Regions from separate parts of the Bradyrhizobium sp. Ken51 genome, predicted to be linked through region 3. Evidence: predicted binding sites of a transcription regulator. Region 3 holds the regulator's gene; each other region holds the start of a gene.
The links. The regulator PhoB, encoded in region 3, activates phosphate uptake and scavenging genes when phosphate is short. The targets are predictions, from matches to a motif close to TGTCATNNANCTGTCAT.
Positions count from the first base shown of each region.

Region 1: the regulator PhoB is predicted to act here: its motif matches at 2,802-2,818, upstream of ugpB (sn-glycerol-3-phosphate ABC transporter substrate-binding protein UgpB).
Region 2: the regulator PhoB is predicted to act here: its motif matches at 2,136-2,152, upstream of AC0L27_RS05530 (DUF47 domain-containing protein).

Region 1 is NZ_JBVVPB010000007.1:204-5,201, forward strand. It holds gene AC0L27_RS14030 (GIY-YIG nuclease family protein) at 1-215, shown strand, start outside; gene AC0L27_RS14035 (MarR family winged helix-turn-helix transcriptional regulator) at 218-679, opposite strand; gene AC0L27_RS14040 (organic hydroperoxide resistance protein) at 833-1,258, shown strand; gene AC0L27_RS14045 (CaiB/BaiF CoA transferase family protein) at 1,435-2,652, shown strand; gene ugpB (sn-glycerol-3-phosphate ABC transporter substrate-binding protein UgpB) at 2,885-4,201, shown strand; gene ugpA (sn-glycerol-3-phosphate ABC transporter permease UgpA) at 4,249-4,998, shown strand, end outside.
Region 2 is NZ_JBVVPB010000002.1:402,968-407,965, reverse strand. It holds gene AC0L27_RS05545 (ABC transporter substrate-binding protein) at 1-132, shown strand, start outside; gene AC0L27_RS05540 (branched-chain amino acid ABC transporter permease) at 205-1,068, shown strand; gene AC0L27_RS05535 (branched-chain amino acid ABC transporter permease) at 1,070-2,038, shown strand; gene AC0L27_RS05530 (DUF47 domain-containing protein) at 2,197-2,841, shown strand; gene AC0L27_RS05525 (inorganic phosphate transporter) at 2,856-3,863, shown strand; gene sugE (quaternary ammonium compound efflux SMR transporter SugE) at 3,856-4,170, opposite strand; gene AC0L27_RS05515 (peptide chain release factor 3) at 4,340-4,998, shown strand, end outside.
Region 3 is NZ_JBVVPB010000023.1:92,975-97,972, reverse strand. It holds gene pstB (phosphate ABC transporter ATP-binding protein PstB) at 1-296, shown strand, start outside; gene phoU (phosphate signaling complex protein PhoU) at 307-1,023, shown strand; gene phoB (phosphate regulon transcriptional regulator PhoB) at 1,046-1,753, shown strand; gene AC0L27_RS30255 (GcrA family cell cycle regulator) at 1,989-2,501, opposite strand; gene AC0L27_RS30250 (aspartate aminotransferase family protein) at 2,955-4,157, shown strand; gene argF (ornithine carbamoyltransferase) at 4,157-4,998, shown strand, end outside.

The DNA of each region.
Region 1 (4,998 bases), on a different contig from region 3:
AGAGCCTCGATTCCCTCCACTTCTATGTCGGGATTACCGACGATCTGCGCGCCCGACTGACAAAGCACAATGCTGGCGAGGTGCCCCACACCTCGAAATACGGGCCTTGGCGTCTCAAGACTTACGTTGCGTTCAGCAACGAGAAGCAAGCCGTAGCATTCGAGAAGTATCTGAAGTCAGCGTCCGGTCGCGCCTTCGCCAAGAAACGGCTCTAACCCTACTCCCCGATCACCGCATTCAACCGATCGCGCAACGCCACAATCTCATCCTTCATCGCGACCAGTTCCGAGACCGAGCAATCCGACGCCGCCAGGATCGATTGCGGCACGGCGCGCGCCTTGTCCTTCAGGGCGTGGCCCTGCGGTGTCAATGCGATCAGCACCTGACGCTCGTCTTCGCTCGAGCGCGTGCGCTTGACGAGGTGGGCGGCCTCGAGGCGCTTGAGCAGCGGCGTCAGCGTGCCCGAATCCAGGTGCAGCTTTTCGCCGATGCTTTTGACCGGCACGTCGTCACGCTCCCACAGCACCAGCATCACCAGATATTGCGGATAGGTCAGGCCGAGCCGGTCCAGCAGCGGCTTGTAGACGCGGTTGAAGGCATGCGCGGCCGAATAGACCGCGAAGCAGATCTGGTTGTCGAGGCGCAGCGGCGCGTCCGCTGCTGAATGTTTCCGGGGCATCGAGAATCTCACAGGACCAGCTCCATTCTGGGGCCGGCCGGCGCCACATTCAATTGCGAACAATTAAATGTGAGGCTTCATAATTTCAATTGCGCACAATCTAATTGTTTGCGATAAGGATGCCACCCCACCCGAAAACACAGGGAGACGAAAATGTCAGTGAACGTCCTCTACAAGACCAGCGCAAAGGCCACCGGCGGCCGCGACGGCCATGCTGCGACCCTCGACGGCGCGCTCGACGTCAAGCTCACCACGCCGAAGGAGCTCGGCGGCGGCGGCGGCGCCGGCAACAATCCCGAGCAGCTGTTTGCGGCGGGCTATGCCGCCTGCTTCATCGGCGCGATGAAGTTCGTATCCTCGCAAGGCGGACCGAAGGTTCCGGCCGACGCCTCCGTGACCTCCACCGTCGGTATCGGCCCGCGCGCGGCCGGCGGATTCGGTCTCGATATCGACCTTGCCGTCTCGCTGCCGGGCCTCGCCCGCGCGGAAGCCGAGGCGCTGGTCGAGAAGGCGCACCAGGTGTGCCCGTATTCCAACGCGACGCGCGGCAATGTCGACGTTCGCCTGACGGTCGTCTGATCGGTTAGCTGAAGCGGCTGACCCCGGATCCCCTCGGGCCGGCCGCTTCCCTTGATTATTTGCCATGCCGCGGGATGCGGCGACCGACCTGCATGACGCCCTACGCGGGAAGCCATTGCCGGCTCGGACGAACCTCGTTAGGCCTGTGATCACATCGACACAGGGGACGCGAAGGCATGACTGAAGCCGTCAGTTCTGGAGCTGCCACGGGCGCAATGAGCGGCCTGCGCGTCATCGATCTCACGCGCGTGCTCGGCGGTCCCTATTGCACCCAGATCCTCGCCGACCACGGCGCCGACGTGATCAAGGTCGAGCCGCCCGCAGGCGACGAGGTGCGCGACTGGGGCCCTCCCTTCCACGAGGAAGACGCGGCCTATTTCATCGGCATCAACCGCAACAAGCGCTCGATCGGCCTCGACCTCGCCTCCGAGGGCGGCCGGACCGTGCTGCTCAAGATGCTGGAGAGCGCCGACGTCCTGATCGAGAACTTCAAGCCGGGCACGCTGGAGAAATGGGGCATCGGCAACGAGATGTTGCGCGAAAAATTCCCGCGCCTCGTGCATTGCCGGATCTGCGGCTTCGGCGCCGACGGCCCGCGCGGCGGCAATCCCGGCTATGACGCCATCATCCAGGCCATGACCGGCATGATCGCGGCGACCGGCTCGCCCGAGAGCGGACCGATGCGGATCGGCGTGCCGCTGGTCGATATCGGCACCGGCCTCTATGCGGCGATCGGCATCCTGATGGCGCTGGCGGAACGGCAGCGCTCGGGCCAGGGCCAGTTCCTGGAGACCACGCTGTACGAGACCGGTCTCGCCATCATGCATCCGCACACCGCGAATTATTTCATGCATGGCAAGCCGCCCTCGCTCACCGGCAACGAGCATCCCAACCTCGTGCCCTATGCGATTTTCCCGACCAAGACCGACAATATCTTCATCGGCGTCGGCAATGACGGCACCTTCCGCAAGCTCGCCAAGGAGATCGGCAAGCCCGAGCTAGGCACCGATCCGCGCTTTGCGCGCAACAAGGACCGCATCGCCAATCGCGAAGCGCTGCGGGCCGAGCTCGCCGCCGTGTTCAGTCAGCACGAGGCCGAGTCGCTGTGCAATCGCCTGCTCGCCGCGGGCCTGCCCGCAGGCCCCGTGCAGAAGATCGACCAGGCGTTGACCAACCCGCACACAATCGCGCGCGGCGATATTATCGAGAAGGACTGGTACAAGGGCGTGGCGTCCCCGATCCGGCTCGATCGCAGCAAGCCAAGCCTGCGTCGCCTGCCGCCGAAATTCAGCCAGCACGCAGCCGAGGTGCTGGGCGAGTTCGGCTATTCGACGTCCGAGATCGACGCGATGGTCGAGCAGGGCACGGTCTGCGGACCCGAGCGCAAGCGCTAGGGCCCTCGCCTTCCACATCCCACGGCAATGCCGCACTGCGGCGCGGGCGCTCTGTGCACCGCGAACGGAGGACGATGCGCGCGCGGCATTCGCCTATTTGACGGCTTCCCTTTTCCAGCGCTTGCCGCTTTCGTTTCGGCCGCTTACACAGTCATGTGAACGTCATATGGCGCTGCTAGCGCAAGCGATCATTTTTGACGGCCTAAGAGAACGGCCAAGGGAGGTTTACTTGATGGCTCTTCGACACTTTGGAGCGGCTGCCGCTATTACACTCACGGTTGGACTCTCGGCCCCGCCGGCCTTGGCCGCGACCGAAATCCAGTGGTGGCACGCGATGACCGGCGCCAACAATGACGTCATCGTCAAGCTCGCCACCGACTTCAACGCGTCGCAGAGCGACTACAAGGTGATCCCGACCTACAAGGGCAACTATCCCGATACGATGAACGCCGGCATCGCGGCGTTCCGCGCCGGTAATGCCCCGCACATCATGCAGGTGTTCGAGGTCGGCACCGCGACCATGATGGCCGCGACCGGCGCCGTGAAGCCCGTCTACAAGCTGATGGCCGACGCCGGCGAGAAGTTCGATCCCAAGATCTACCTGCCCGCCATCACCGGCTATTATTCGACGTCGAAGGGCGAGATGCTCTCATTCCCCTTCAACTCGTCCTCGACCGTGATGTGGGTGAACCTCGACGAGCTGAAGAAGGCGAACGTCGAGATCCCGAAGACCTGGCCCGAAACGTTCGAGGCCGCCAAGAAGCTGAAGGCTGCCGGTCATGACACCTGCGGCTTCTCGGGCTCCTGGATCACCTGGGTCAATCTCGAGCAGCTCTCCGCCTGGCACAACGTGCCGCTCGCCAGCAAGGCCAACGGCCTCGACGGCTTCGACACCGTGCTCGAGTTCAACGGTCCGCTTCAGGTCAAGCATCTCGAAACCCTGGTCGAGCTGCAGAAGACCAAGACCTATGACTACGCCGGCCGCACCAACACCGGCGAGGGCCGCTTCACCTCCGGCGAATGCCCGATCTATCTGACCTCGTCGGCGTTCTTCGGCAACGTCAAGGCGCAGGCCAAGTTCGCCTTCACCGCCGTGCCGATGCCGTATTATCCGGACGTCAAGGGCGCGCCGCAGAACTCGATCATCGGCGGCGCTTCGCTGTGGGTGATGGGCGGCAAGTCGGCCGACGAATACAAGGGCGTCGCGAAGTTCCTGACCTTCCTCTCGGACACCGATCGCCAGGTCTATATCCACAAGGCCTCAGGCTACCTGCCGATCACCAAGGCTGCTTATGAGAAGGCCAAGGCCGAGGGCTTCTACAAGGATCAGCCCTACCTCGAGACCCCGCTGCTGGAGCTGACCAACAAGGAGCCGACCGAGAATTCGCGCGGTCTGCGCCTCGGCAACATGGTTCAGCTGCGTGACGTCTGGTCGGAAGAGATCGAGCAGGCGCTGGCCGGCAAGAAGACCGCCAAGCAGGCGCTGGATGCCGCCGTCGAGCGCGGCAACACGATGCTGCGGCAGTTCGAAAAGACCGCCGTCAAGTGAGGCAATGAGCGGCAGGCCGCGACCCGGCCTGCCGCTCTGCTGGCATCATGCAAAAGCAAGCCATTTTCCAGTCAAGGCTGTTGCCGTACGCGCTGGTTGCGCCGCAGCTCGCGATCGTCCTGATTTTCTTCTATTGGCCGGCCCTGCAAGCGGTGATCCAGTCCTTCCTGCTCCAGGATGCGTTTGGGCTGTCGACCACCTTTGTCTGGTTCGAAAATTACATCGAGCTGTTCAAGGACGCGGCTTATTTCGAGGCGATCGTCCGAACGTTCTTCTTCTCGTTCGCGATCGCCGTCTCGTCGCTGTCCTTCGCGCTGCTGCTCGCCGTGATGGCGGACAAGCCGCTGCGTGGCTCGATGCTCTACCGCACGCTGCTAATCTGGCCCTATGCGGTGGCGCCGCCGGTCGTCGGCGTGCTCTGGATCTTCATGCTGCATCCCTCGCTCGGCGTGCTCTCGCGCTATCTACGCAATATGGGCATCGACTGGAATCCGCTGCTCGATGGCGACCAGGCCGCGGCGTTGATCATCCTCGCCGCCGCCTGGAAACAGATCTCCTATAATTTCCTGTTCTTCCTCGCCGGCCTGCAGGCGATCCCGAAGAGCGTGTTCGAGGCCGCCGCGATCGACGGCGCCCGTCCGATGCGGCGGTTCTGGACCGTGACCTTCCCGCTGCTGTCGCCGACCATCTTCTTCCTGCTGGTGGTCAACATCGTCTACGCCTTCTTCGACACGTTCGGCATCATCGACACCATGACCCGCGGCGGTCCGGGAACGTCGACGGTCACGCTGGTCTAC
Region 2 (4,998 bases), on a different contig from region 3:
TATCTGTTCGAGGTGAAGAAGCCCTCCGAGTCCAAGGGACCGTGGGACTTCTACAAGCTGGTCGGCACGGTGCCGGGCGACCAGGCCTTCACGCCGCTGTCCGAGAGCAAGTGCGCTCTCTTGAAGAAGTAAGATAACCGCCCGCAGGCCATCAGGCCTGCGGGCGACTTTCAGGGAACGCCGAAGGGACCGGGTGCGGGATCGATGCAGGCTCTTTACGCTCAGCTACTGGTGGGACTGATCAACGGCTCGTTCTACGCGCTGCTCAGTCTCGGGCTTGCCGTGATCTTCGGCATGCTCAACATCATCAATTTCGCCCACGGCGCGCTCTACATGATGGGCGCGTTCGTCGCCTATTTCCTGCTGAACCTCGGCGGCATCAACTATTGGTGGGCGTTGCTGCTTGCGCCGATCATTGTCGGCATCTTCGGCATGATCCTGGAACGGACCATGCTGCAATGGCTGACCGGGCTCGATCATCTCTACGGTCTGCTCCTGACCTTCGGCATTGCGCTGATCGTGCAGGGCGTGTTCCAGAACTACTTCGGCTCCTCCGGCCTGCCTTACGCCATTCCGGATCAGCTCAAGGGCGGCATGAATCTCGGCTTCATGTTCCTGCCGGTCTATCGCGGCTGGGTCGTCATCTTCTCGCTGGTGGTCTGCATCGCGACCTGGTTCTTGATCGAGAAGACCCGGCTCGGCGCCTATTTGCGCGCCGCCACCGAAAACCCGACGCTGGTGCGCGCCTTCGGCGTCAACGTGCCGCGCATGATCACGCTGACCTACGGCCTCGGTGTCGGCCTTGCCGCGCTCGCCGGCGTGCTGTCGGCGCCGATCAACCAGGTGCGGCCGCTGATGGGCGCCGACCTCATCATCGTGGTGTTCGCGGTGGTGGTGATCGGCGGCATGGGCTCGATCATGGGCTCCATCATCACCGGCTTCGCGCTCGGTGTGATCGAGGGCCTGACCAAATATTTCTACCCCGAGGCCTCTAACACCGTCGTGTTCGTGCTCATGGTGCTGGTGCTCTTGGTGAAGCCAACGGGATTGACGGGAAGGGCGGCCTGATATGACAGCCTTGACGGACGACACGCTGCCGGTAACCCCGCGCTCGATCCGCGACGAGATGATCGTGTTCGTGGTGATGGCGCTGCTGCTGGCTTCGGTGCCATTCACCGGAGTCTACCCGTTCTTCGTGATGCAGGCGCTCTGCTTCGCGCTGCTCGCCTGCGCCTTCAACCTGCTGATCGGCTATGGCGGCTTGCTGTCCTTCGGCCATGCGATGTTCCTGGGGACGGCCGGCTATTGCAGCGCGCATGCGCTGAAGGTCTGGGCGCTGCCGCCGGAGCTCGGCATCCTCGTCGGCGTCGCCGGTGCGTTCGTGCTCTCGCTCATCACGGGCTATATCTCGATCCGCCGCCAGGGCATCTATTTCTCGATGATCACGCTGGCGCTGTCGCAGCTATTGTACTTCATCTACCTCCAGGCGCCGTTCACCCATGGCGAAGACGGCATCCAGGGCATCCCGCAGGGACGCATGTTTGGCCTGTTCGATCTGACCAAGCCGACCGTGCTCTACTACGTGGTTCTGGTCGGCTTCCTCGCCGGCTTCCTGCTGATCTTCCGCATCATCAACTCGCCGTTCGGCGAAGTCCTGAAGGCGATCCGCGAAAACGAGCCGCGCGCGATCTCGCTCGGTTACCGGACCGATCAGTACAAGTTCCTGGCTTTCGTCCTGTCGGGCACGCTGGCCGGCTTTGCCGGTGCGCTGAAAGTCTTCGTGGCGCAGAATGCCTCGCTCACCGACGTGCACTGGTCGATGTCGGGCGAAGTCGTGCTGATGACGCTTGTCGGCGGACTCGGAACCGTGTTCGGTCCCGTGGTCGGCGCCTTCGTGATCATCGCCATGCAGCAATATCTGGCGGGGTTCGGCCAATGGGTGACCGTGATTCAGGGCTCGATCTTCGTGATCTGCGTGCTCACCTTCCGCCGCGGCGTCATCGGCGAAATCGCGCATTACTTCCGGCGGTCGCTGTAAGTCATTGATATATTGGAAGATGTGTTGACGTGCGAAAGCGGTGGATGATCCGGCTCCACGGGCGTGAGGTGGCACGCGCGTGGATCGAAAATGGTCTATGACAGTTTCATGACGGCCCGCTTGGGCCAGGCCATCATCCAACCGGTAGTCTCTCCCCCATGATGCGATTGTTTCGCGCTTTCCTGCCCAAGGAAGAACGGTTCTTCGACCTGTTCGACCGCCACGCCCAGACCGTGATCCAGGGCTCGATCGCGCTCCAGAGCATGCTCAACGGGGGCGAGGAGACGCCGGTCTATTGCCAGCGCGTCAACCAGTTCGAGAACGATGCCGACAACATCACCCGTGAGGTGCTGACGGCGGTGCGCCGCACCTTCATCACCCCGTTCGACCGTGGTGACATCAAGAACCTGATCACCTCGATGGACGACGCCATCGACCAGATGCAGCAGACCGCCAAGGCCGTGATGCTGTTCGAAGTCCGCAGCTTCGAGCCGCCGATGCGGGAGATCGGCGGGCTCCTGATCGAATGCGCCAATCTGGTCGGCCGTGCGCTGCCGCTGATGCAGAAGATCGGTCAGAACGTGGCGATGCTGACCGCGATCACGGAAGAGCTGGGCAAGCTGGAAGGCCGCGTCGACGACCTCCATGATATCGGGCTGAAGGAACTGTTCCTCAAGCATCGCGACGGCAACGCGATGGATTTCATCGTCGGCGCAGAGATCTACGACCACCTCGAGAAAGTCGCCGACCGCTTCGACGACGTCGCCAACGAGATCAACAGCATCGTCATCGAGCAAGTATAGGGCAGGGCCACGCCGTGGATGTTGCGTTGGGTCTTCCCGTCCTGGTCGGATTGATCGCCGTCGCGCTGCTGTTCGACTTCCTGAACGGCCTGCACGACGCCGCCAATTCGATCGCGACCATCGTCTCGACCCGCGTGTTGCGGCCGCAATACGCGGTGTTCTGGGCCGCGTTCTTCAATTTCGTCGCCTTCTTGGTGTTCGGGCTCCACGTCGCCCAGACCATCGGCACCGGCATCATCGATCCCGCGATCGTAGATGCTCAGGTGATCTTCGCCGCGCTCGTCGGCGCCATCGTCTGGAACCTCGTGACATGGGCACTCGGCATCCCATCGTCCTCGTCTCATGCATTGATCGGTGGCTTGTTTGGTGCAGGCGTAGCCAAGGCCGGGCTTTCGGCGGCGGTCTGGAGCGGATTGTCCAAGACGGTGATCGCCATCGTGTTGTCTCCGCTGGTCGGCTTCCTGCTCGCGATGGTGCTGGTTGCGATCGTCTCCTGGGCCTCGGTGCGCTCCACGCCCTTTGCCGTGGATCGCGCCTTCCGCATCCTGCAATTCGCCTCCGCTTCGCTCTATTCGCTCGGCCATGGCGGCAACGACGCGCAGAAGACCATGGGCATCATCGCCGTGCTGCTCTATTCGCAGGGCCAGCTCGGCGGCGAATTCTTCGTCCCCTTCTGGGTGGTGCTCTCCTGCCAGGCCGCGATGGCGATGGGAACGCTGATGGGCGGCTGGCGCATCGTTCGGACCATGGGCCTGCGCATCACAAAGCTGACCCCGATGCAGGGATTTTGCGCCGAGACCGGCGGTGCCGCGACCCTGTTCATGGCGACCTTCCTCGGTGTTCCCGTCTCGACCACCCACACCATTACCGGCGCCATCGTCGGTGTCGGCGCTGCTCGCCGCCTCTCGGCGGTGCGCTGGAACGTCGCCAGCTCGATCGTCTATGCCTGGGTGATCACGATGCCGGCCTCGGCCATCGTCGCCGCGCTGAGCTGGTGGGCGGTCAAGATCTTCGTCAGGTAACCAGCTTCAGTCCGACAATCCCGGCGACGATCAGTCCGATGCTGGCGAGGCGAAACGCGGTGGCCGGCTCGCCGAACAGGATGATGCCGAGCGTCGCGGTACCGACTGCGCCGATTCCGGTCCAGACTGCATAAGCGGTTCCAATCGGGAGCGATTTGAGGGCGAGCCCGAGCAGGATGATGCTGCCGGCCATGGCGCCGAGCGTGAGGACCGACGGAACGAGCTTGCTGAACCCCTCGGTATATTTGAGGCCGATCGCCCAGGAGATCTCCAGCAGACCGGCGACGAACAGGATGCTCCAGGCCATGACGACCCTCCATTCAAGGCAGGGTCGTCCCCGCGACTGGCGTGGTGATGGGAAGGGAAGGCCGTCCCTCCCAACCTGATCCCAGGCCGGATATGGGGCTGGCCGGAAGGCTCCGCAATCACCAGATGAGGCTTGATCAGGCTCATTTTCCCTGCCAAACGCTGCCGCAATGTCCGACATCGCCACCACAGCCGAATCGACGGCCCGTTCCTCGCTTGCCGCTGAAGTGTCGCGGCGGCGTACCTTTGCGATCATCTCGCATCCGGACGCCGGCAAGACCACGCTGACCGAAAAGCTGCTGCTGTTCGGCGGCGCCATCAATCTGGCCGGCCAGGTCAAGGCCAAGGGCGAGCGGCGCAATACGCGTTCGGACTGGATGAAGATCGAGCGCGAGCGCGGCATCTCTGTCGTGACCTCGGTCATGACCTTCGAGTTCGAGGGGCTCGTGTTCAACCTGCTGGACACGCCGGGCCACGAGGACTTTTCGGAAGACACCTATCGCACGCTCACGGCGGTCGATTCCGCCGTCATGGTGATCGACGCCGCCAAGGGCATCGAGGCGCGCACCCGAAAGCTGTTCGAGGTGTGCCGTCTTCGCGACATCCCGATCATCACCTTCATCAACAAGATGGACCGCGAGAGCCGCGACGTGTTCGAGCTCCTCGACGAGATCGAGAAGACGCTGGCGCTCGATACCACGCCAATGACCTGGCCTGTCGGCCGCGGCCGCGATTTCCTCGGGACCTACGACGTCGTCAATGGCGGCGTGCGCCTGCTCGAAGGCGGCGGCGCCAAGACCGGCGCGGCGCAGCAGATCGAGATCGCCGA
Region 3 (4,998 bases):
AGCGCCTCTGCATCGCCCGCACCGTCGCGGTGAGGCCCGAGGTGATCTTGTTCGACGAACCCTGCTCGGCGCTCGACCCGATCTCGACCGCCAAGGTCGAGGAGCTGATCCAGGAGCTATCCGAGGATTACACGATCGCGATCGTCACTCACAACATGCAGCAGGCGGCGCGCGTCTCCGACAAGACCGCCTTCATGTATCTCGGCGAGCTGATCGAGTTCGACGACACCAGCAAGATCTTCACGTCGCCGACCGACCGGCGCACGCAGGATTACATCACCGGCCGGTTCGGCTAGGAGACGCGACATGGGTTCTGAACATACCGCAAAGGCCTTCGATACCGACCTCCAGGAACTCACCCGCCTGGTCGCCGAGATGGGTGGCATCGCCGAGCGCATGATCGTCGAGTCCGTCGACGCGCTGATCCGCCGCGACGTCCCGCTCGGCCAGCGTGTCGTCGCCATCGACACCGAGCTGGACGCGCTGCAGAAGCGCATCGAGGAGCGTGCGGTGCTCACCATCGCCCGCCGTCAGCCGATGGCGGTCGATTTGCGCGAGATCGTCGGCGCCATGCGCGTCGCGACCGATCTCGAGCGCATCGGCGACCTCGCCAAGAACATGGGCAAGCGCGTCGCCGCGCTGGAGACGGACTTCCATCCGCTCAAGCTGTTCCGCGGCCTCGAGCACATGACCGACCTCGTGCAGCAGCAGGTCAAGTCGGTGCTGGACGCCTATGCCGCGCATGATCTCCCGGCGGCGATGGCGGTGTGGAAGGGCGACGAGGAGGTCGACGCCATCTGCACCTCGCTGTTCCGCGAGCTCCTCACCTACATGATGGAGGATCCGCGCAATATCTCGTTCTGTATTCACCTGATGTTCTGCGCCAAGAACATCGAGCGGATCGGCGACCACGCCACCAACATCGCCGAGACCGTGTTCTACATGATCGAGGGCCAGGCGATCACCGACAAGCGGCCGAAGGGCGACATGACGACCTTCGCCAACACGGTACCGAACACCTGAAGACTTAAGGAGCGACGACCCGATGGGCGCACGCATTATGGTGGTTGAGGACGAGGAAGCTCTGACCGAGCTTCTCCGCTACAACCTCGAAGGCGATGGCTATGACGTCGAGACGGTGATGCGCGGCGACGACGCCGACACCCGCCTCAAGGAGCACATCCCCGATCTGATCGTGCTCGACTGGATGCTGCCGGGCCTGTCAGGCATCGAATTGTGCCGGCGGCTTCGCACCCGTCCCGAGACCAAGCAGCTCCCGATCATCATGCTCACCGCGCGCGGCGAGGAGAGCGAGCGGGTGCGGGGTCTTGCGACCGGCGCCGACGATTACATCGTCAAGCCGTTCTCGGTGCCGGAGCTGCTGGCGCGCGTGAAAGGCCTGCTGCGGCGCGCGAGCCCCGAGCGGCTCGCCACCGTACTTGCTTTTGGCGACATTGAGCTCGACCGCGACAAGCGCCGCGTGGCGCGCTCGGGTCGGCCGATCGATCTCGGTCCGACCGAATATCGCCTGCTGGAGTTCTTCCTGGAGCATCCGGGCCGGGTGTTCTCGCGCGAGCAATTGCTCGACAGCGTCTGGGGCCGCGACATCTATATCGACGAGCGGACCGTCGACGTACATATCGGCCGCCTGCGCAAGCTGCTCAACCTCGGCCGCGAGCAGGACCCGATCCGCACCGTCCGCGGCGCCGGCTACGCGCTGGATGATCGGTTTGCCAAGGCGGAGCAGGTGTAGGAGATTTTGCGGTGTGATGTTGGCAGGTGATCTAGCGCTGCCGCCACAATCTCCGATGTCGTCCCGGCGAAGGCCGGGATCCATAACCACAGGGCGCGGTTTGGCGAAGACTCGGAGTTACCCTTTCGCACAACAACTACGTGCTCGGAGTATGGGTCCCGGCCTTCGCCGGGACGACATTCATTATTTTTGAGCCGTCATCGCGTCACGGCTCGATCCTGAAATCGAAACTGACTTACCGCGGACCCGGCTTCACCGGTGCGCGGCGCCGATCGGACGCCGGCTGGTAGGCAACGCGCGAGTGCTGGGCGCAATAGGGCAGGCCGGACAGCGCCCGGCCACCGCAGAAGAAGAAGTCCGGGCTCGAGGGATCGCCGACCGGCCAGTGGCAGGTCGCCTCGTTCAATTCCAGCAGCGACAGCCTCTGGCTCATCGGCACCACGTTGTCGTAGGTGACCGGATCCGGCTCAGCCTCGACCTCGAAGGCCTGCGCCAGCGCGGTGTTGCCGCGCGAGATCGGGCGGCTCACCCGCATCATGTGCTGCGCGGGGCGCGCCTTGCGCGGCCGGGGCGCTGCCGATGACGGGCTCTTGGCGCGGCCCGAAAGGCCGAGCCTGTGCACTTTGCCGATCACGGCATTGCGGGTCACATTGCCGAGCTCCGCCGCGATCTGGCTGGCCGAAAGTCCGGCCTCCCAGAGCTTTTTCAGCTGCTCGACGCGATCATCGGACCAGGTCAAAACCGTCATTGCACCCTTTCCCTCGCTGCGCGCCAGCCATCCTGGGGCCTCGCAGCGAATGCCTAAGCCTTCAAAAACCCGTGCCGCCAGAATCCCTTAAGGCTCGCCGGGCGTGACTAGAACGCCCGAACGTTTACGCCGGTACATAAGGACTTAGAGATCAGAACCACTGCACGAGATGTCGTATCTGACAATCCAAACGCTACAATATGGCGTGACTCCCGCGCAAGAGTCCGCCGACTCGCTTCCACATGTTCCGTGGTGAAATCCCGCAAAATCGGCACCGCAAGACTACGGATCCAGCGTTTCGCGAGGCTTTCCGGGCGGCATTGACACCGGTTTCACCGGGCCTAAGATAGTCGTGCGTGCCGCCCTCAAGAGGCGGCACGTTTCGTTTTCCGGGCCGGTCGATGGTGCGTTGCGCAATGCACGCACACCGTCCGCAACATTCAAGTGATCGTCATGACTAACAGCGTAGCGCCGCATTTGCTCCCCGTTTTCGCCAGGTCCGACCTCGGTTTCGAGCGTGGCGAAGGCTGCTGGCTGATCGCGACCAATGGCGAGCGCTATCTCGATTTCACCTCCGGGGTGGCGGTGAATGCGCTCGGTCATGCCCATCCGGCGCTGGTCGCGGCGTTGCAGGAGCAGGCCGCTAAGCTCTGGCACATGTCGAACCTGTTCCAGAGCCCGGACGGCGAAAAGCTCGCCGCGCGCCTGTGCAATGAAAGTTTCGCGGACTTCGTGTTCTTCTGTAATTCCGGCGCCGAGGCGCTGGAAGGTGTGATCAAGCTGGTCCGCCATCATCACTTCTCCAACGGGCATCCGGAGCGCTATCGCATCATCACGTTCGAAGGCGCCTTCCACGGCCGCACGCTGGCGACGCTGGCTGCGACGGGTTCGGCAAAATATCTCGAAGGTTTCGGCCCTCCGATGGAGGGCTTCGACCAGGTTGCGCATGGCGATATCGAGGCCGTGAAAAAGGCGATCGGTCCGCACACCGCCGGCATCCTGATCGAGCCGATCCAGGGCGAGGGCGGCGTGCGTTCGGCAACGCCCGCCTTCCTCAGGGCGTTGCGCCAGCTCTGCGACGACAAGGGCCTGCTGCTCGCCTTCGACGAGGTGCAGACCGGCATGGGCCGCACCGGCGATCTGTTCGCGCATCGTCGCACCGGCGTCACCCCCGACGTGATGTCGCTGGCTAAGGCGCTCGGCGGCGGCTTCCCGATCGGCGCGGTGCTCGCGACTGCAGACGCGGCTGCCGGCATGGGGCCCGGCTCCCACGGCTCGACCTTCGGCGGCAACCCGCTCGCGATCGCGGCGGCAAACGCCGTGCTCGACGTCATGCTCAAGCCCGGCTTCTTCGACCACGTGCAGAGGATGTCGCTGCTGCTCAAGCAGAAGCTCGCCTCCGTGATCGACCGTCATGGCGATGTCGTCAGCGAAGTGCGCGGCGAGGGCCTCCTGATCGGCATCAAGGCCGTGGTGCCTTCAGGCGATCTCGTTGCCGCCTTGCGCGCTGAAAAGCTGCTCACCGTCGGCGCCGGCGACAATGTCGTGCGTTTCCTGCCTCCTTTGATCGTCACCGAAGCCGAGATCGAGGACAGCGTCGGGCGGCTCGAGCGCGCCTGCACGGCGTTGTCCGGCAACAAGCGGGCGGCAAGCTGATGAACAAGTCGCCCGACAAAACACCCAAGAAAACACCGAAGCACTTCCTCGATATCAACGAGCTGCCGCTGTTGGAGCTCAAGCGCATGCTGGCCGCGTCCACCGCGATGAAGGCGAAGCAGAAGGCGCATCAGCCGGTCAGGCCGCTCGAAGGCAAGACGCTGGCGATGATCTTCGAGCGCCCCTCGACACGGACGCGGGTGTCTTTCGACGTCGCCATGCGCCAGCTCGGCGGCGAGCCCATCATGCTCACCGGCGCCGAGATGCAGCTCGGCCGCGGCGAGACCATCGCCGACACCGCGCGCGTGCTGTCGCGCTATGTCGATGCCATCATGATCCGCATCCTTAATCACGATGCCCTGCTGGAGCTTGCGGCGAACGCCACCGTACCCGTCATCAACGGCCTGACGCGGCGCTCGCATCCCTGCCAGGTGATGGCCGACCTCATGACGTATGAGGAACATCGCGGCCCGATCGAGGGCAGGACCGTGGCCTGGACCGGCGACGACAACAACGTGCTGGCGTCCTGGGCGCACGCCGCCGAGCGCTTCAAGTTCCAGCTCAATGTCGCGACGCCGCCGGAGCTCGCGCCGAAAAAGGCGATGCGCGACTTCATCAAGGCGACCGGCGCGCCGATCATGCTCGGTACGGATGCCGAAGCGGCCGTGCGCGGCGCCGATTGTGTCGTAACCGACACCTGGGTGTCGATGGGCGACAAGGAAGGCGAGCACCGCCATAACGTGCTCAAGCCATATCAGGTCAATGCCCAGCTGATGTCGCTGGCCAAGCCCGATGCGCTGTTCATGCACTGCCTGCCCGCCCATCGCGGCGAGGAAGTCAC